Arcticibacter tournemirensis: one gene and its partner. The protein of the gene in region 2 interacts with the protein of the main gene of each other region in a pairwise test. Links are inferred from orthologs where the notes say so. Each region holds a gene or a part of one and is shown on either strand. Other genes may lie near its edges. The genes, in order: gyrA and gyrB.

Region 1 (10,083 bases), 1.5 Mb from region 2 along the record:
AGGATTGCATAGCGGAAATTTAAAGTTTCGCCTACACGGAAAGACTCTAAATGGCGAATTCGCTCTTGTCAAAATTAAAGGTAATGAAGACAATGCCTGGTTGTTGATCAAACACCGCGATGAGTATGCTCTCGACAAGAAATTCAATGCCGAAGACCTAGTTCCCAAATCTGTTAAGGAAAGAGGCGTAAAACAAAAAGCTAAACCAAAGACTATAAACACAAAAGTAGTTCAGGAAGAGATATCATTTAAGCCTATGCTGGCAAAGCTTGCACCGGCTACAGAGCTGGTGGATAATGCCGGATGGATCTATGAGCGGAAATTAGACGGATACCGTGCGTTGGGCTATACCGGCGACAAGGTTAGGCTTGTTTCAAGGAATGATATCGAATTTCAGGACAAATACAAGCCCGTGTCAAAGGCCTTATCCAAAATAAAAAGAGAGGCTGTAATTGACGGAGAGGTTGTAACTGAAGATAAGAATGGCCATAATATTTTTCAGCATTTGCAAAATTATGCGTCAGCGAAAAAGGACATTTTACTGAAATATTATGTATTCGATCTGCTTTCTTTAGACGGACATGATCTGAGAGATCTGGAGCTCCGCAAACGTAAGCAATTATTAAAAGCGCTGATCGACAATCTGAACGACCCCTCTATCATTTATAACGATCATATCAGCGAAAAGGGAAAAGAGCTTTTTGGTGAAGCTATTAAGAATGAATGGGAAGGCATAATAGCGAAAGATGCCTCTGCTCCTTACGAAAGTAACAGACGTTCAGATAAATGGCTTAAGTTTAAAATTATTAATGCTCAGGAAGCCGTTATTATAGGGTATTCCACGCCCGACGGCAGCCGCAAATACTTTGGTTCGCTCGTTTTGGGAATGTTCAAAAATGATAAACTCATTTACATCGGCAATTGCGGTACAGGCTTTAATGAAGTAACTCTGAAGGATGTTTTTAGCAGGATGTCGGAGTTGCCTGCTGTTAAAAAGCCCGTTAAGGAAAAGGTTCACCGCGAACGCGACGTTACATGGGTTAAGCCAGTACTGGTATGTGAGGTGACCTATTCGGAATGGACAGACGATGGACATCTTCGCCATCCGGTATTTAAAGGATTAAGAACAGATAAAGGACCAGAAGACGTTGTGGAGGAAATACCTATGGCCCCGTTAAAAGATGAACAAAAAAATACAGGAAAGCCTGACAGGCCCTCTTCTAAAGCCAACAAGGAAGAAATTGAGGAGAGCTTCGGAAAGAAGAAATTGAAGCTTACAAACCTCGGGAAGTTTTACTGGAAGAAAGAGAAGATCAGCAAGGGTGAACTGATCGAGTATTACCGGGATATAGCAGACTACATTCTCCCCTATCTTAAAGACCGTCCCCTCTCGCTTAACAGACACCCAAACGGTATAGATGCTCCTGGTTTCTTTCAGAAGGATCTGGATGTCGAACAAATCCCGTCGTGGATAAAATATGCACCGATGTATTCGGAAAGCAATGATAAGGACATCGACTACCTTATCTGCAATAATCTCCCTAACCTTCTATGGATGGTAAATTTAGGCTGTATCGAGATAAATCCCTGGCTGAGTACCTATAAAAAGCCTGAGAACCCGATTTTTGCAGTAATGGATCTTGATCCGAATGACGTCGACGACTTTACCGAGGTTGTAAGAGTCGCATTAACTGCAAAGAAGCTATTAGAACAGATAGGAATCACTCCTTACATAAAGACCTCCGGATCGAGAGGCCTCCACATATTCATACATGTTGGAGCAAAATATGATTATGAGATCACGAAGAACTTCATTCACTACCTGGGCCAGATGATTCATCAGCACCATCCTGATACAACCAGTTTGGAGAGGAGTCCTTCTAAAAGAAAGAAGCAGATCTATCTGGACTTTCTTCAAAACCGGCGTGGTCAAACCATTGCTGCCCCCTACTCTGCCCGGCCCAAGCCCGGAGCTACTGTTTCTACACCGCTTGAATGGAGAGAAGTAAATGAAACTCTTAATATAAAAGATTTCACAATCTTCAATACGCTGGATCGGTTAAAAGAAAAGGGTGATTTATGGAAAGACATAACGGCTGAGAAAACAGACCTGAAAGCAGCCCTCGAAAAATTAAGATAAAAAAAAAGCCGAACTAAATGTCCGGCTTTTTTTTTATTAAGCTATTCTTATAGCGCTTTAATTTTTGCGTCGATTTCGTCTGCCTTAGCTTTATTATTCTTAATTGTATAATAAGTTTTAAGGTTTCTTAAAGCAAGATCTGACTTAGGATTAAGTTCAACAGCTTTTTCAAGGAAAGGCAAAGCCCTGTCGAATTCAGCCTGGGCTTTTTTCATTGTTGCAGCATATTCAGTTTGCTTATTTGCAGGAAGCTTATTTGCTTTGTTATAAATCTCAATCCCGTTATTCATAATAAGACCGCCAAGATTAATAAAGGCGTCGTTATAGTTAGGATCTAATGCAATAGCTTTTTTGTACGCTTCCTCTGCTTTTACATTTTCATTAGCAGCGTTGTATGCAATACCTAAGTAAAAAGGATAGATCTTATTATTTGGTTCCTTTGTTGCCTGTGCATTTATCTTTTCTATTACTTCCTTCTGTTTGCCGCTCATGAGGCTTAACTCAATCTCTCTTGTAGCCAGGTCAGAGCTTTTAGGGAACTTTGCAGCTCCTTCGCCAGCAACCTTAATTGCAGCGGTAGTGTCGCCTACCTGCATGTACAGCGCAGAAAGATTAGAATAGATATTTTCAAGAGCAGAATAATTGGTTGGAAGCAGCTCTTTAAACCGTGCAATGGCATTCGCGTTATCTTTAGCATACATCGCTGAAATTGCCGCAGCATAGTTTAATGTAGTGTCACCGGGTGCATATTCTAACCCTTTGTTAAATTCTTTGTACGCTTCAGCATATTGTTGCTTGTCGTAAAAGTTCTTTCCTTTGATTAACTGACCCTGCGATAAAAGAGTAACAGCTTTCTGAATATTCTCTTTTTGAGCCCCTGCGTTATCCAGCTCTTTTGCTTTGTTTAAGGCAGTGAGTGCTTCAGCGGTAAGCTGATCGGCAGCAGATGTGCTGTCATTAGCCGCCATATCTGCATAGATTAATGCACGATACGTCCATGCGCCTGCATCATTCTTGGTCTTCTCGTGTAAAACCGCTTTATCAATAGCCTCTTTAGCCGACTTTAATTTCGGTTGGGCCAGTTGAGGAGATGCTCCTCTTAAAGTTGTATAACTCTCATAATCAGATTTAGCAGAACTTACTGCTGATTTCTGTGCGAAAGCAGAAACAGACATTCCTATTACTGCCAGTGTAACTATAAGCGACTTCGTATTCATATATTTAGTTTATTAGAATAAATTGTTTCAGTTTATTATTAACCTTTTCCAGCTCAATCATGTCCCCCGTACTGTTGTATAAAATAGCCAGTGATTTTAACACGTTTACTGAATTGGGATTTATTTCGCCGGCCAAAGTAAGATATTTTTTTGCGAGATTTAGATTTACTTCCTTATTATTTGCCGAATTCAGGTACCAATTGAGATACAACAGTCCAAGAGAATAATTGCCTTCATAGTTGTTATACTCCAGAGAAATTACCCGTTTATAATACTCTTCTGCTTTGGCCTTTTTCCCCGTCATGTCGTAGGAGAATCCAGCCAGATAATTGAGTTCGGAATTATCGGGATCTAGTTTTAGCGCATCCAGCACAATATTTTCAACCATGTTGTAAGCTCCGTTATCGGCATAGATGTTTATCTCCTTGAATAACAGATCCTTGTTTCCTGGAAAAACACGTCGCCCTTCCTGCAGAACTTCCAGCGACTTATTGCTGTTACGCGACTCGTAAAGATTAGAAAGAGCAAGGTAATAGTCGGGTAATGAACGTTTCCTGTCTTCCACAAGCTGCTCGTAATAGTTAATGGCCCGGCTAATGTTCCCCATCTTCTCACTTAAGAGTGCAAGGTTATGCTTAACAAAAAAGAGTTCAGAATTTAAAGAATCTACAGACAAATAAGCTTTGTAGGCTTCCGGATAATTATAAACAGTAATAGCCTTATTCGCTTTTATTAACCAGGCTTTAGCAAGCTGTGTCTTCACATAATCCAGTTCGGGTTTGTGCTCATCATTCAGCTTTGGGCTCTTCAGCCTGTTTAGCGAAAACAACGTTTCGTTTATCGGGTCTTTTTTATAGGAAAGTCTCCGCGTAGAATCTGCAAAGGCAAGTGAAGAATACACAAGGCTTCTTATCAGGTTATTCTTATAACTGAAAGAATCCTTGCGTGTCTTATATGCTTCATCAATTGATTTCCTTGCTTTTTCAAGATCAGAAAACTCACCTTTATTTGTGTAAAGCGCAAAATTATTCATTGCCTCTTTTGTTAATGATTGCGCAGAAAGAAGTCCCCCGCTACAACACAACAGCATCATAAATAAAAATCGCGTTCTCATAAATTGCTATTCTTCTAACGTATCCTCGTCCTTATTCGTATCCTCTTCACCGTCAGTTTCGTCAACTTCCTCCTCAGTTGTTAAATCCTCATCATCTTCGCCTCCCAGATCTACCGGCTCGTTCAATGGCTCGACAGTTTCGGCTTCTTCTTCGTGTTCAACCTTAGCAATCGAAGCTATGGCATCCTCCCCTTTCAGTGATATAAGTCTTACACCTTGTGTTGCACGACCCATCACGCGAAGCTCGCTGATAGCTATTCGGATAACAATGCCTGATTTATTAATGATCATCAGGTCATCTTTGTCAGTAACATCTTTTATAGCAACAAGCTCCCCTGTTTTATCAGTAACGTTCAACGTCTTCACGCCTTTACCGCCACGGTTGGTAACACGGTAGTCTTCAAGGTCAGTACGCTTGCCATATCCCTTTTCGGATACTACCAGGATAGTAGCTTCAGGATTATTGATGCTGATCATTCCGATCACATCATCCTTGTCGTGTGCCAGTGTTACCCCGCGAACTCCCGTTGCAGTACGTCCCATCGGTCTTACTGTCGACTCGTTAAAGCGTATCGCCCTGCCCGAACGAAGCGCCATGATGATTTCGCTGCTACCATCTGTCAGGTTAGCTTCGAGCAGCTGGTCTCCATCATTGATATTGATGGCGTTGATACCATTAGCCCTTGGACGCGAGTAAGCTTCAAGCGACGTCTTCTTTATGGTTCCCTTGCGGGTACACATAATGATAAAGTTGTTCTCAAGATACTCCTGGTCCTTAAGATTTTTAACCTTGATATAGGCTTTGATCTTTTCTTCCTTAGGGATATTGATAATATTCTGAATTGCCCTTCCTTTACTTGTTCTCGATCCTTCAGGAATCTCGAACACACGGAGCCAGAAACATCGCCCGGCTTCTGTAAAGAATAGCATGTAATTATGATTCGATGCAATAATGATATGCTCTATGAAATCCTGATCACGGGAGTTTGATCCAAGAGATCCCTTTCCTCCCCGGCCCTGAGTACGGTACTCTGTAAGCGGAGTCCGTTTGATGTAGCCTTCGTAAGAAATGGTAATTACAACTTCTTCGTCTTCGATGAAGTCTTCCATCCGCATATCTTCGGCAGAATGAACGATGGTTGTTTTACGTTCGTCACCGTATTTTTCTACGATCTCAGCGAGTTCATCTTTTATGATCTGCATTCTTAAGCCTTCGTCGGCCAGAACAGACTTCAAATATTCGATAGTCTTCATAAGTTCGGCATACTCTTCCTTGATCTTATCACGCTCAAGTCCGGTAAGACGGCGAAGCGTCATATCAAGGATAGCACGCGCCTGAAGATCAGAAAGTCCGAATGTTGTAATTAAGCCGGTACGGGCATCTTCAGGAGTAGCCGAATTACGAATTAACCGGATCACTTCATCGAGATGGTCAAGTGCAATCAGCAAACCTTCGAGGATGTGGGCACGCTTTTCGGCTTCGGAAAGCTCGAAGCGCGTGCGCCGGATCACCACTTCGTGCCTATGATCAACAAAGTGTTTGATCAGGTCCTTTAGGTTAAGCAACATCGGCCTGCCATGAACAAGAGCAATGTTATTTACACTGAAGGAGCTTTGAAGCGCTGTGTATTTATAAAGGTTATTAAGAACAATAGAAGAGTTTGCATCTTTCTTTATCTCATATACGATGCGCATTCCATCCCTGTCAGACTCATCGCGTATTTCAGATATGCCTTCAATCTTCTTTTCATTAACGAGGTTCGCAGTACTTTCAATCATCTGCGACTTGTTAACCTGGTAAGGTATCTCAGTTACGACAATCCGCTCACGGTCGTGTCCATAGGTTTCGATTTCGGCCTTAGCCCTCATCATCACCCTTCCGCGTCCTGTTTCGAAAGCTTCCTTCACCCCTGCATGGCCATATATGATACCGCCGGTAGGGAAATCGGGTGCTTTGACATGCTGCATCAGTTCTGAGATCTCGATGTCGCGGTTGTCGATATATGCCACCGTCGCATTAATAACCTCATTCAGGTTATGCGGCGCCATATTCGTCGCCATACCTACGGCAATACCCGAAGCTCCGTTTACAAGGAGATTGGGGATCTTGGTAGGAAGAACGGTAGGCTCTTCAAGAGAGTCATCAAAGTTCAGCTGATAATCAATCGTATCTTTATTAATGTCAGCAAGCATTTCTTCAGCAATCTTTTTAAGACGTGCCTCAGTGTACCGCATTGCCGCCGGCTCATCGCCGTCGATAGAGCCAAAATTACCTTGTCCGTCCACCAGGGGATATCTTAAGCTCCAATCCTGGGCCATACGAACCATCGTGCCGTATACAGATGAATCACCATGCGGGTGATACTTACCCAGTACATCACCCACAATACGGGCCGATTTTTTATAAGGCTTGCCACTTGTAACACCCAGGTCGAGCATTCCATACAGTACACGTCTGTGTACCGGTTTTAATCCATCGCGAACATCTGGAAGAGCACGTGAAACAATTACCGACATCGAATAATCGATGTAGGCCGATTTCATTTCTTCTTCGATATTTATAGGTATAATGCGATTGTTAGTAGGTTCTAAATTTGCGTTTTCTGTTTCTTCAGCCATCGTTTGATAGTTGCATTTTTAACTATGAGCCACCCTTGAAAGGAGCTCCGCGAAGATAAGAAATTATACCGACATAACGCAGGAATTGTAAGTTATATAAGGGTTGCAGGTTGTGAGTTGCAGGTTGTAGGCTGTGAGTTGTAGGTTGCGGGTTACGGGTTGTGAGTAGCAGATGTCTTGGGAATGATACAGTCTTGTATACCCACCGGTCTTACTTATTTAAGTTTTTCCAACCTAGAACTCACAACGCGCAACCCACAACTCACGTCACTAAACCCAGTCAATCCCTTTTTTAAGGAAGGCAAGCGTCTTTTGTTCCTCGCTGCCTGGTTGAGGCTGGTAATTGTATACCCAGTTTGCCTGCGGAGGAAGGCTCATTAATATGGATTCTATCCGGCCATTGGTTTCAAGACCGAACCTGGTACCTGCATCGTATACCAGATTAAATTCAGCATAGCGGCTTCTGCGCTGATATTGCCATTGCTTTTCATTATCAGTAAAGTCGGTGTTGCGGTGCCGGTTAACCAGTTCAGAGTACATGGGAACAAACGAGCGGCCCACAGCCTTAGAAAATTCAAAAATTTCATACCATTCCACTCCGGATGTAGCAGGACTTAACCGGTCGTAAAAAATCCCCCCGATGCCGCGTGTTTCGTTGCGGTGCTTAATAAAGAAATAATTGTCCGCCCATTTTTTAAAGTCGGGATAAAAGGAAGGACTATATTGATCGCATACCGCTTTAAGGTGACTGTGAAAGAAGCGAGCATCCTCTTCAAATACATAATGAGGCGTGAGATCGATGCCGCCGCCAAACCATCTGACATCTTCATTCATTTCGAAATAGCGTATGTTCATGTGGATAATCGGCACTAAAGGATGGTTTGGATGAATTACAATAGAAACGCCGGTAGCAAAAAAGTCGTCAGAGTCAACTTTAAGCGATTTCTTTACCGTCTTGGGAAGTTGCCCGTATACAGCAGAGAAATTTACGCCTCCTTTTTCAAGCACATTTCCATTTTGTATAATACGAGTACGGCCGCCACCGCCGCCTTCCCGTTCCCAGATTTCTTCTTCAAAGGCGCCCAGGCCATCAAGCTGTTCGAGTCCACGACAGATTTCGTCCTGAATAATCTGATAGTCCGCTGCTATATCCTCTTTATTGATCATTATGCAAAGATGCTCTTTTCTGAATTAAATACAGGCATCCGCTTACGAAAGGGACAAGCAATGCGCCTACTGCATTCAGCCATAAAAACGAGACAATATCCGCTTTATATATAAGCAGCACGCATATTTCGGCCACTACTGCCCCGATAAAAACGTTATTCCCCTTAACTGGTTTCATATAGAAAGCTACAAGGAAAATTCCGAGGATAGTACCATAGAAAAGTGATCCAAGGACGTTTACAGCTTCTATCAGTGAACCAAGCTGTGTCGCGAACATAGCGACGCCAATACTAAATATCCCCCAGAAAAAAGTATGTAACCTGCCGTAAAGTAATTGTTTCTTTTCGCTAACCGTATTGCTGCCCTTAAGTAGTTGAACATCCATAAGGGACGAAGCCGCGAGAGAATTCAGGGCTGCCGAGACAGACCCCCATGATGCAAGGAATATAATAGCAAAGAGTAAGCCCACCACTCCTTTAGGAAGAGTGTGTTTGACGAAATAAAGGAATATATAATTTGTGTCGCTCGAGTCGGTGCTTAGTTTATTCAATGAGATCAGGTCATTTACCGAGCCTCTTAACTGCTCAATCTGCTCCTTTGTTTGCTGAAATTCTTTAGCAAGTACATCGGAATGCTCCTTGCTGTTATTTCTTTCAGCTGCAACTTCCCTTACTTGTCGGGCGTAACGTTGTTGCAGTACCTGATATTCGTTTTCAATTTTGAGCACCTGTTGAGGATGCTGCTCTTTCAGCAGACTATACGATCCCTCATTAAAATAAAGCGGCGCCGGTTTAAAGCTGTAGAAAGCAAAAAGCAGCGCTCCGATAAGCAATATGGAAAATTGCATCGGAATCTTTACCAGTCCATTCATCAAAAGCCCCATCCGTGCTACTTTGGCGTCTTTTGCCGTAATATACCGGCCCACCTGGCTTTGATCAGTACCAAAATACGATAGGGCGAGGAAGAAACCGCCGACGATGCCACTCCAGATGTTGTATTTATCTTTCCAGTCGAATCCTGTTGTAATAACATTTAATTTTCCAGCTTTTCCTGCAACATAGAGGGCGTCGCCCATATCTACCCCGGAAGGCAGGCTTTCCACAACCAACCAGCCCGCCAGCGCCATGCCCGACAGAATGATCATAAACTGAAGCTTCTGGGTGTGAGCCACGGCGCCGGCACCGCCGCTACAAGTGTAGATGATGAGCAAGCCGCCCAGAAGAACAGTGGTGATATAAATATTCCATCCTAAAACAGAAGATAGAATAATTGATGGAGCATAGATGCTGATACCTGTAGACAGTCCTCGTGAAAGAAGAAAAAGTATAGCTGTAGCGAGCCGCGTCTTTCGGTCGAAACGTTGTTCAAGGTATTCGTACGCTGTATACACATTCAGCTTTCCGAAAATTGGTATAAAGGTAATGCAGATAACCACCATGGCTATCGGTAAGCCAAAATAGTACTGCACAAAGCGCATCCCGTCAGTATAAGCCTGTCCTGGGGCCGAAAGGAATGTGATAGCGCTGGCCTGAGTCGACATGATACCAAGCAGAACAAGATACCAGGGCATTTTTTTATCTGCCAGGAGGTACGATTGTGCCCCGTGCTGGTTACGACCCTTATAAACGCCATAGACGATAATGCCTGTAAGGGTTATCAGCAGTACCGTCCAGTCAATTAAACTCATCCCCAGAATTTAGTGAACCAATAATACAAAAGAATTTGGATCAGCAACAGCAGCAATACCGCCAGGTACCAGAATCGCCATTTCGGTTGATTAGGAGCCATTATTTACCAACTGATAACATATTCATTAATAAACGTAC
Region 2 (9,236 bases):
AGTTCGTCTACAGAGGCAACAGTTTCCATGTCTTCTGTATCTTCATCTCCTACTCCGTATTCAGTCTCGTTAAGAAAGTCATATTCTTCGGTGTCTTCAGTTGAAGCGACCGCCGGAGCCACAACAGCTCCTGCTGGTTTTGGAGCTTCTCCTACAGAGCGGGCCAGAGAAGGATATTCCTTATTGGCTTCTTCATCCAATATCTTAATGAGTTCTATGTGAAAGTCAAAAGGACGATCAAAATTGTAGGTATAATAAAACTTCTGATGAGGGTCTTCAATAAATCTATTGAGCTTAGTTCCCGTCATGAGGGTTACTCCCCGGTCGATTTTTCGCTGGTTGGGCAGATATGCTATCTCGTCGCCCTTTATCCATTGATCATTGCTGACGTAGAAAGACGAGGATTGCTCAGGGTTGTATCCTGTGCTTTTATGGATAGCAAGATGCAGATCCTCAAATGTTTGAGTTGATTTGATATCAATATCCCGTACAACATCATCATAATCTTCAAAAGAAACTCTGAACCTGTAAATAGCCATGCTTGATCTTAATTATATGCGAAATAAAAAAAAATTGGCGTAACAATAACGTCTTTTTTTTAAGAAAGTTTGAAAATTAATTATTTATATCATTCACCGGCCGTAGGCCTAACTTTTTCCCTTTTTCAATCATAAAACCTACAGCTTCTTCCCTTGTGTTTTTGATCTCTCCTTCCAGAATAGCCTCCCTTATCTGGTTTTTAATGATACCAACTTCTCTTCCTGCCTTTATACCAAAAGCGTTCATGATGTCGTTTCCTGAAACAGGAGGCTGCCAGTTACGGATTTGGTCGCGTTCTTCAACGTCTTTTAATTTCTGTTTTACAAGTTCGAAGTTCTGTCGGTACTTTTTCTTTTTGTATTCGTTCTTCGTAGTAACATCGGCATGGCAGAGCATCATCAGGGCTTCGATATCCTCTCCGGCATCGAATAATAATCTTCGTACTGCCGAATCTGTCACTACGTCCTGTGCAAGTACAATCGGTCGAAGATGAAGTTGTACCATTTTTTGAACAAACTTCATCTTTTCATTCAGCGGGAGTTTAAGCTGTGCGAATATCTTAGGAACCATGCGCGCTCCCCGGTCCTCATGGCCATGGAATGTCCATCCCTGCTTTTCATCAAAACGTTTTGTAGCTGGTTTGGCGATGTCATGCAGAACCGCCGCCCATCTCAGCCAAAGGTCGTTGCTGTACAGGGCAATGTTATCAAGAACTTCGAGCGTATGATAGAAGTTGTCCTTATGTCCTTTGCCATTAATGTACTCTACGCCATACAATTCAGTCATCTGCGGGAAAATAAGATGAAGCAGGCCTGTATCAAATAGGTAATTGAAACCCACAGAGGGTAAGGGTGAGAGAAGGATTTTATTCAGTTCATCGCTTATTCTTTCTTCCGATACGATAGAAATGCGTTGTTTATTATTAGAGATAGCCTCCAAAGCCGTCTCATCAATCTTAAAACTTAACTGCGATGCAAATCTGATTGCCCTCATCATCCTTAGCGGATCATCGGAAAAAGTTTCCAAAGGGTCTAATGGAGTTCGGATAAGACGGTCTTCCAGATCTTTTATCCCGTCAAAAGGATCTATCAGCTGGCCATAATGCTCCTTGTTTAGCGAAATGGCCATCGCATTGATGGTGAAGTCCCTTCGTTTTTGATCATCTTCAAGCGTTCCGTTTTCCACTATCGGTTTTCTGGAGTGCGATCTGTAAGATTCTTTACGGGCACCTACGAATTCTATTTCAACGTCCTTATACCGCAGCATTGCGGTCCCAAAGTTCCGGAACACCGAAAGCTGACATTTAAGGGCATTAGCAGCCCTTTCAGCGAATTCGATTCCATTACCTACAACAAGGATGTCTATATCCTTCGAAGGCCGGTCCAGAAAGATGTCTCTTACAAAGCCGCCTATCACATAAATAGGTACACCTGCCTCATCAGCAAGTTTACCAAGTTTTTTAAATACCGCATGTTGAAGGTAATGTTCCATAACCCTGACTTGCAAAAATAATGGAATTAGCTAAATGATGAAGCCTAAAACGCATTTAGCTTATTTTATTTAATGGACGAGTGCCAGCCTGGGGAAACGTAATGCAGCATCCGTATTTTAGAATCCAGCAGCTCACCTTCTTATAAATACGAATTTTCCGTCAGGCTCCAGTTTCATAATGGTGGATGGGGTTTTAGGGCTGGTATCATCCTGTTCGAAGTTTACAACGTAATCAACGCCCTCTATGATCTCCTGTGCAATATCGAGGAAATTGGACGGCGATTTTTCGCCACTTAAATTAGCGGAGGTAGAGACAATTGGCTTGCGAAAACGCTGAATAAGTTGCTGGCAGAAAGGATGTTTTGGAATGCGGATTCCTACGCTTCCATCGGCATGAATTACATTAGAAGCCAGGTTCGTTGCCTGCGAATAGATGATCGTTAACGGTTTTTCGGAATATTCAATCAGATCGTAAGCAAGGGCCGGAACTTCTTTCACGTAGCGTTCTAGCTTGTTCTCGTTGTCGAGGAGTACGATGAGGCTTTTTCCAGCGTCCCTGCCTTTTAGCTTGAATATTCGTTCGACAGCTTTCTCATTTGTAGCGTCGCAGCCGATACCCCAAATGGTATCAGTTGGATAAAGAATCAGTCCTCCGGCGTTCAGTACTTCAAGTGCATTTACTATATCAGCGTTCATTTAATATTTCTATAAGTCGGTTATGTGGAATATCATGGGCACATTTAAAGTGCTTCTGAGGGCAGGATTTGTAGCCATGCAAGCCGCAGGGACGGCAGTAGAGGTCGTAGTCAATTTCAACGACATGTTTTTTATCAGATAAAGGGCCAAATCCGAAATTTGTTACGGTTGAACAATAGATGGCCGTAACCGGCGCATTTACAGCAGAAGCAAAATGCATAGGTGCCGAATCATTTACATAGTTCATAAGAGCACCTTTCATTAAGGCGGCGGATTCAAGAAAAGAAAGAGAACCAGAAAGGTCGCGAGCCTTTAAATGAGCGGAGCCTGAAATAATCTCCTGGCAAAGTTTCTGGTCGCCCGGGCCGCCCAGGAGATAAACATCTATCTCCGCGGGAACTGCATTAATAAAAGAAATCCAATGTGATTTGGGGTATTGTTTTGTATGCCAAACGGAAGCCGGGGCACAGCAAATATAGGGGTTCTGCTTAAGGTGCTTTACTTTCTCATAATCAATTTCACTGGGGTACAAGCGTGGCCTGGCTATCGATGATCCTACAATATCGTCAATAAGCTGTTTGTTCCGTTCAGTCTCATGCAGAAGCCCGTCTTTTGTCATGATGTGATCTCGCTTAATGTCAAAAAAAGCAGAAAGAGGATTTTTATTAAACCCTCTTTTTGTTTTAGCTCCCGACAGCACTGTTAAAAGACCCGAAGAGAAGAATCGCTGAAGATTGATAACATCGTCATATTCTTCCCTGCGGATTTCTTTTGCAAGCTTGAACAGGTTCCTTAGCTTATTCTTTTTTTTATTCCATATCCAAACCTTCCCGATAAAAGGATGATCGCTCAGAAGTGATTCATTACCTTTACGAAGAAGCATGTCAATACGTGCCTCCGGAAAATGCAGCTTCAGATCTTCGGCGACAGCCGTTGCTAAAACGACGTCGCCGATAAAAGCAGTTTGTATAATGAGGAACTTATGCATTAAACGGCAACATTATGTTCGCGCAACGCATCATTTAAAGATGTTTTTTTATCTGTTGATTCTTTTCTGGTTCCAATGATCAGGGCACAAGGAACCTGATAGTCGCCTGCTGCAAACTTCTTGGTATAAGAACCAGGAATTACAACTGAGCGGGCAGGAACACGGCCTTTGTATTCAATCGGTTCGCTCCCTGTCACGTCTATAATTTTTGTTGATCCTGTAAGAACTACTCCGGCACCAATTACCGCTTCTCTCTCAACCCGCACTCCTTCTACTACAATAGCTCTTGAACCAATAAAGCAGTTATCTTCAATAATCACAGGAGCAGCCTGAACGGGTTCAAGGACGCCTCCAATCCCTACACCTCCGCTCAGGTGTACATTTTTCCCTACCTGGGCGCAGGAGCCCACTGTAGCCCAGGTATCCACCATGGTACCCTCATCTACATAGGCGCCGATATTTACATACGACGGCATCATAATCACCCCTTTAGCAAGAAAAGCGCCATATCGTGCAATACCATGTGGTACTACACGCACGCCCAACTCTTTATAATTGGTTTTGAGCTTCATCTTGTCGTGAAATACAAACGGGCCTACTTCGATCTCTTTCATATGTCTGAGAGGGAAGTACAGGATTACAGCCTTTTTAATCCACTCATTAACATGCCATCCTCCGGCCACAGGATCGGCTACCCGTAACTCACCTTTATCCAGCATGAGGATAACAGTCTGAATGGCGTTAGCATATTCACTAAAGTTAAGGAGATTACGGTCCCCCCAGGCTTCTTCAATTTGTTTTTGTAGTTGAGCAATCATTTAATAATATTTTTTTAGCAAAATAAAGGTTTTTTGATGACTTTTATCATTATTAGGAATTATAGGCACCACGCTGCCTGTAAATTGTGAACTTTGGAGTGGTTATGGCTGACAAGGAAAAACTAAGAATCGATAAATATTTATGGGCGATACGTGTGTTTAAGACCCGTACGCTTGCCACCGAAGCTTGTAAAGCTGGTCGCGTAAAACTTAACGGACAAAATATCAAACCATCGTATGAGGTGAAGATAGGCGAGGTGTACCACGTTTCAAAAGGCATCGAGAGAAAGCAGATAAGAGTGACAGGACTTTCTTTCAACCGTACCGATGCTAAAACTGCCGTTACTTTTTATGAGGATATTACCCCGGAAGAGGATACATTCAAATTTAAGTCGTCTTTTCACGCTCCTGCGCTAAGCCGCGACAGAGGGACGGGGCGCCCCACAAAAAAAGATCGTCGCGAAATAGATGATCTTTTAGATAACGAACAGGAGAAGAGGGGATTCTGGGAGAATGAGGAAGATTAATAGTGCTTTTTATCTTCTGATAGCTGCCACTTTCTGAACACCGATAAAGATTCACTATGTAGGATCTGTTCGGAAGGGAGCTGCCTTTTTTCAGCAGGCAAACTCAGCTCGTTATATATAAACTTGTCATCAAATCCTATTTCTTCGGCATCGGTTCTCGTATTCCCATAATAGATCTTAGAGATCCGCGCCCAGTAAATAGCGCCAAGACACATCGGACAGGGTTCGCAGCTAGTGTAAATAACACAGCCGCTAAGGTCGAACGAGTTAAGCGCTTTCGCAGCTAAACGTATGGCAGATACCTCTGCATGACCGGTAGGGTCATTAGTTGAAAGAACAGTATTAGCGCTCTGGGCAATTATTTCTCCGTCTTTTGCGATCACCGCCCCGAACGGGCCGCCTGATCCCTCTTGTATGTTATTTTCAGAAAGGGCGATTGCCAGGCTCATGTACTTTTCGTGCTCCGTCATGTTTTTAGTATCAGGTAACAAGTATCAGGTATCAAGTTGAAAGTTGAAAGTTGAAAGTTGAAAGTCTGCCGGCTCTAGGGAGGCAGGCGTACGCTTAAAGAATAAAAGGCTGCAGACGTTGTTCCTGCAGCCTTTTATTCTTTAACGGACTTTTTAACTAATCCTATTTTTTATCTTTCTTATATGCTTCGTTTAACCCTTTAACAACGTCTTGCGTTACATCAAGGCTTTCATCGGCGAAAAGGAGCGAAGGATTGCTTTTAGAATAGGTAAGAACCATCTTGTATCCTTTTTGCTTTGCGTATGTTTTAAGATACTCGGCAACCTTGTCGTACAATTTTTCATTTTCTGCAGCCGATTCATTTGCCAGAGCGGAGCTTGCATTCTGATTAAATGCAGCCAGTTCCTGTTGTTTACGTGCAAGGCGTTGTTCAGTAGAGGCACGCTCATCAGCACTCATGTCCTTTGCCTTTTGTTGATACTCGGCAACTTCTCTCTGAAATGCATTTCCTTTTGACGAAAGGTCCTGTTGTGCATTTTTAGATTTTACCTCCAGCTTCGATTTTATTTCTTTAAAATAATCGTAGTTGTTTACCAGTGAATCAGAGTTTACAAAAACGATCTTGTCAGCTTTTGCTTCTGCCGCAGCAGCGGCTGGAGTGCTATCGTTAGCCTTTTCCTTATTGTTGTTACATGAAACTACAACTGCTGCCATTAGAAGGCCGGCAGCGAGCTTAGACATTGATTTGAATGATATGTTCATTGACGTAAGAATTCTTTTACTATTTAAATTTAACGCAAATATAATCTTTAGGTTTGAGTATACAATAGAGGCAAAGCATATGCTCGAAGTTGTAACGACTCTATTATAAAGTGCTTCACAAACGCTGTTTTTCTCAACAGTTTACCTGAAATGCGGCTAAAAATCGTTAAATTTGAAGCTATTGCTTTTAAACAAACTATGAGCGAAGAAAAGAACGACAAGAGTAATTATTCAGCAGAAAACATACAGGTTTTAGAAGGCTTGGAGGCGGTACGTAAACGTCCGGCCATGTATATCGGTGATGTTGGTGTCAAGGGATTGCATCACCTTGTTTATGAAGTGGTAGATAACTCCATCGACGAGGCCCTTGCAGGGTATTGTTCTGATATTAAAGTAACCATCCACACGGATAATTCTATTACAGTTGAAGATAATGGCCGCGGTATCCCCACCGGCATGCACCAAAAGGAAAAGAAATCGGCACTGGAAGTAGTAATGACCGTCCTCCATGCCGGCGGAAAGTTCGATAAGGATACATACAAGGTTTCCGGGGGGCTGCACGGAGTTGGGGTATCCTGCGTAAACGCACTGTCCATACATCTTACCACTGTGGTTCACCGCGAAGGAAAGATCTTCACCCAGGAATATGAGCGGGGTAAACCATTGTTCGATGTGAAGGTTATTGGCGAAAGTGAGCGCACAGGAACAATTCAAACCTTCCTGCCCGATCCTGAAATCTTTCAGCTTACACGGGAGTATAAATTTGAAACCCTTGCTATTCGTCTCCGCGAATTGGCGTTCCTTAACAAAGGCATTCGCTTGTCGCTTACCGACGAGAGGGAAGTGGCGGAAAACGGAAGCTACTTGAAAGAGGAGTTTTATTCAGAGGGAGGACTAAAGGAGTTTGTAAGATATCTTGATGGTACCCGAACCCCGCTTATTCCTGAGCCCATCTATGTCGAAGGTACCAAGCAGGGTGTCCCGGTAGAGCTTGCGATGCAGTATAATGATACATATACTGAAAATGTCCACTCCTATGTGAATAATATTAATACAATTGAGGGAGGAACACACGTAGCCGGATTTAGAAGAGGGCTTACCCGTACATTGAAAGCATACGCTGAAAAGTCAGGGCTGCTTAAGAATGTGAAAATAGAAATAGCCGGTGATGACTTCCGTGAGGGGTTAACAGCGGTGATCTCTGTAAAAGTACAGGAGCCTCAATTCGAGGGACAAACAAAAACCAAGCTGGGTAATAATGAGGTAATAGGCGCTGTTGATGTCGCTGTGGGTGAGATCCTGGGTAATTATCTCGAGGAAAACCCCAAAGAGGCACGAATGATTGTTAATAAGGTCATTCTGGCCGCCACTGCACGTGCAGCGGCACGCAAGGCGAGGGAAATGGTACAGCGTAAAACTGTTATGGGAGGCTCTGGTCTTCCGGGTAAACTGGCTGACTGCTCTGATAAGGACCCTGCAAAATGCGAATTGTTCCTTGTCGAGGGTGACTCGGCAGGTGGTACTGCCAAACAGGGCCGTAACCGTTATTTTCAGGCAATACTTCCGTTAAGAGGTAAGATCCTTAACGTGGAGAAAGCAATGGAGCACAAGATTTACGAAAACGAAGAAATCAAAAATATTTTTACAGCGTTGGGTGTAAGTATCGGGACTGCGGAAGATGATAAAGCGCTTAATCTTGATAAGCTGCGTTATCATAAGATAGTGATCATGACCGATGCTGACGTCGACGGATCGCATATTACGACGCTTATCCTTACCTTCTTCTTCCGTTACATGAAGGAGCTTATAGAGTTCGGATACATTTATATTGCTGCCCCTCCCTTATATCTTGTTAAAAAGGGAAAGGAACAGGTTTATGCGTGGAACGAAGTTGAGCGCGATGCTGCGGTTCAGAAGCTTAAAGGGGCAGGGAAAGAAGACAGTGTTCACATTCAACGATACAAAGGTCTGGGTGAGATGAACGCCGAACAGCTCTGGGATACCACTATGAACCCTGAGACCAGAACAATGCGGCAAGCTACTATCGAAAATGCAGCGCAGTGCGATCATATATTCTCTATGCTTATGGGCGACGAAGTAGCACCAAGGCGCGACTTTATAGAACGGAACGCAAAATATGCACGTATAGACGTTTAAGATAACATATCTTATGTTACTATAATTTATCAGGCCGGGAAGAACTTCCTGGCCTGTTTAGTATCCCACCTTTCATCTTAAATAACATCAGCCCGGCGATAGATTCGGCCTTCTGTTTTGCAAGGGTGGCAAACGGCCCAGAGAAGAGTTCGTCAACAGACTCATTAAACAGCTCCTTCCATCGGTCAAAGTGCTCGGCTTCTAAAGGATGTATCATGTTTAACTTAAAATGTACTTCCATGGGGTTGCCCTTAAACCCTTTCTGACCAAAAAGAATGGTTTCCCAGAAATCGTACATCTTAGGCAGGTGAAGATCCCAGTTTACCTTTGCAATGTCTTCGAAAATGTATCCTATAAGATCATCTTCTTTTACTTTGGCGTAAAAGGTGTTAACAAGTAATTCGATATCCTGTCGTGATTCAATATCTCTTTCCATAGCGTAATGTTTAAACTTCCTGAAAGCAGAAGCCGTTGTTATTCTATTCAGATGACCGGATCCAGTGCTGGCAGGCAAAAAGATAGTTTCTGGTCGCGATAGTTTATGATCGCAGAATATTTCATAAGAATATCTCCGCCAATTACTCCTATTACAGGGGTAATTTCCATTTTTTCATATGCAGTATTAATTGTAGAAAGATCAAGAACTGCTGCCTCAAAGTCAAAGATCCTGAGATCGCCGATAGACAGCTCTGGGATTCTGATAGTATAACTTTCCATCGAATCGGTACCCAGGCCGGTAGATAGTTTATCAGTCAACAGAAGGGTATCCGTGTCAATATAAGCCTC

What was found.
Region 1: the proteins of gyrB (region 2) and gyrA interact in binary tests that used the Escherichia coli proteins (3 or more experiments, as listed by UniProt). The link is inferred for Arcticibacter tournemirensis from one-to-one orthologs.

What each region holds. Positions count from the first base shown.
Region 1 is NZ_VFPL01000001.1:3,319,443-3,329,525, reverse strand. Bases 4,278-7,448 are described here. They hold gyrA (DNA gyrase subunit A), read right to left. Parts: upstream 7,091-7,448; coding sequence 4,478-7,090; downstream 4,278-4,477. Other genes in these bases: hemF (oxygen-dependent coproporphyrinogen oxidase), read right to left, coding at 7,361-7,448; BDE36_RS14020 (tetratricopeptide repeat protein), read right to left, coding at 4,278-4,390. In the rest of the region: ligD (DNA ligase D), read left to right, coding at 1-2,140; BDE36_RS14025 (tetratricopeptide repeat protein), read right to left, coding at 2,188-3,357; more of BDE36_RS14020, read right to left, coding at 3,362-4,277; more of hemF, read right to left, coding at 7,449-8,257; BDE36_RS14005 (sodium:solute symporter family protein), read right to left, coding at 8,247-9,944; BDE36_RS14000 (PIG-L family deacetylase), read right to left, coding at 10,045-10,083. UniProt on the Escherichia coli protein: A type II topoisomerase that negatively supercoils closed circular double-stranded (ds) DNA in an ATP-dependent manner to maintain chromosomes in an underwound state.
Region 2 is NZ_VFPL01000001.1:4,786,401-4,795,636, reverse strand. The notes cover bases 6,056-8,970. They hold gyrB (DNA topoisomerase (ATP-hydrolyzing) subunit B), read left to right. Parts: upstream 6,056-6,491; coding sequence 6,492-8,450; downstream 8,451-8,970. Other genes in these bases: BDE36_RS19910 (retropepsin-like aspartic protease), read right to left, coding at 8,934-8,970; BDE36_RS19915 (group III truncated hemoglobin), read right to left, coding at 8,470-8,886; BDE36_RS19925 (OmpH/Skp family outer membrane protein), read right to left, coding at 6,056-6,293. Also shown: BDE36_RS19960 (IS1096 element passenger TnpR family protein), read right to left, coding at 1-539; BDE36_RS19955 (CCA tRNA nucleotidyltransferase), read right to left, coding at 616-2,031; BDE36_RS19950 (L-threonylcarbamoyladenylate synthase), read right to left, coding at 2,164-2,727; BDE36_RS19945 (glycosyltransferase family 9 protein), read right to left, coding at 2,717-3,715; BDE36_RS19940 (2,3,4,5-tetrahydropyridine-2,6-dicarboxylate N-succinyltransferase), read right to left, coding at 3,715-4,533; BDE36_RS19935 (RNA-binding S4 domain-containing protein), read left to right, coding at 4,638-5,060; BDE36_RS19930 (nucleoside deaminase), read right to left, coding at 5,057-5,530; more of BDE36_RS19925, read right to left, coding at 5,694-6,055; more of BDE36_RS19910, read right to left, coding at 8,971-9,236. UniProt on the Escherichia coli protein: DNA gyrase negatively supercoils closed circular double-stranded DNA in an ATP-dependent manner to maintain chromosomes in an underwound state.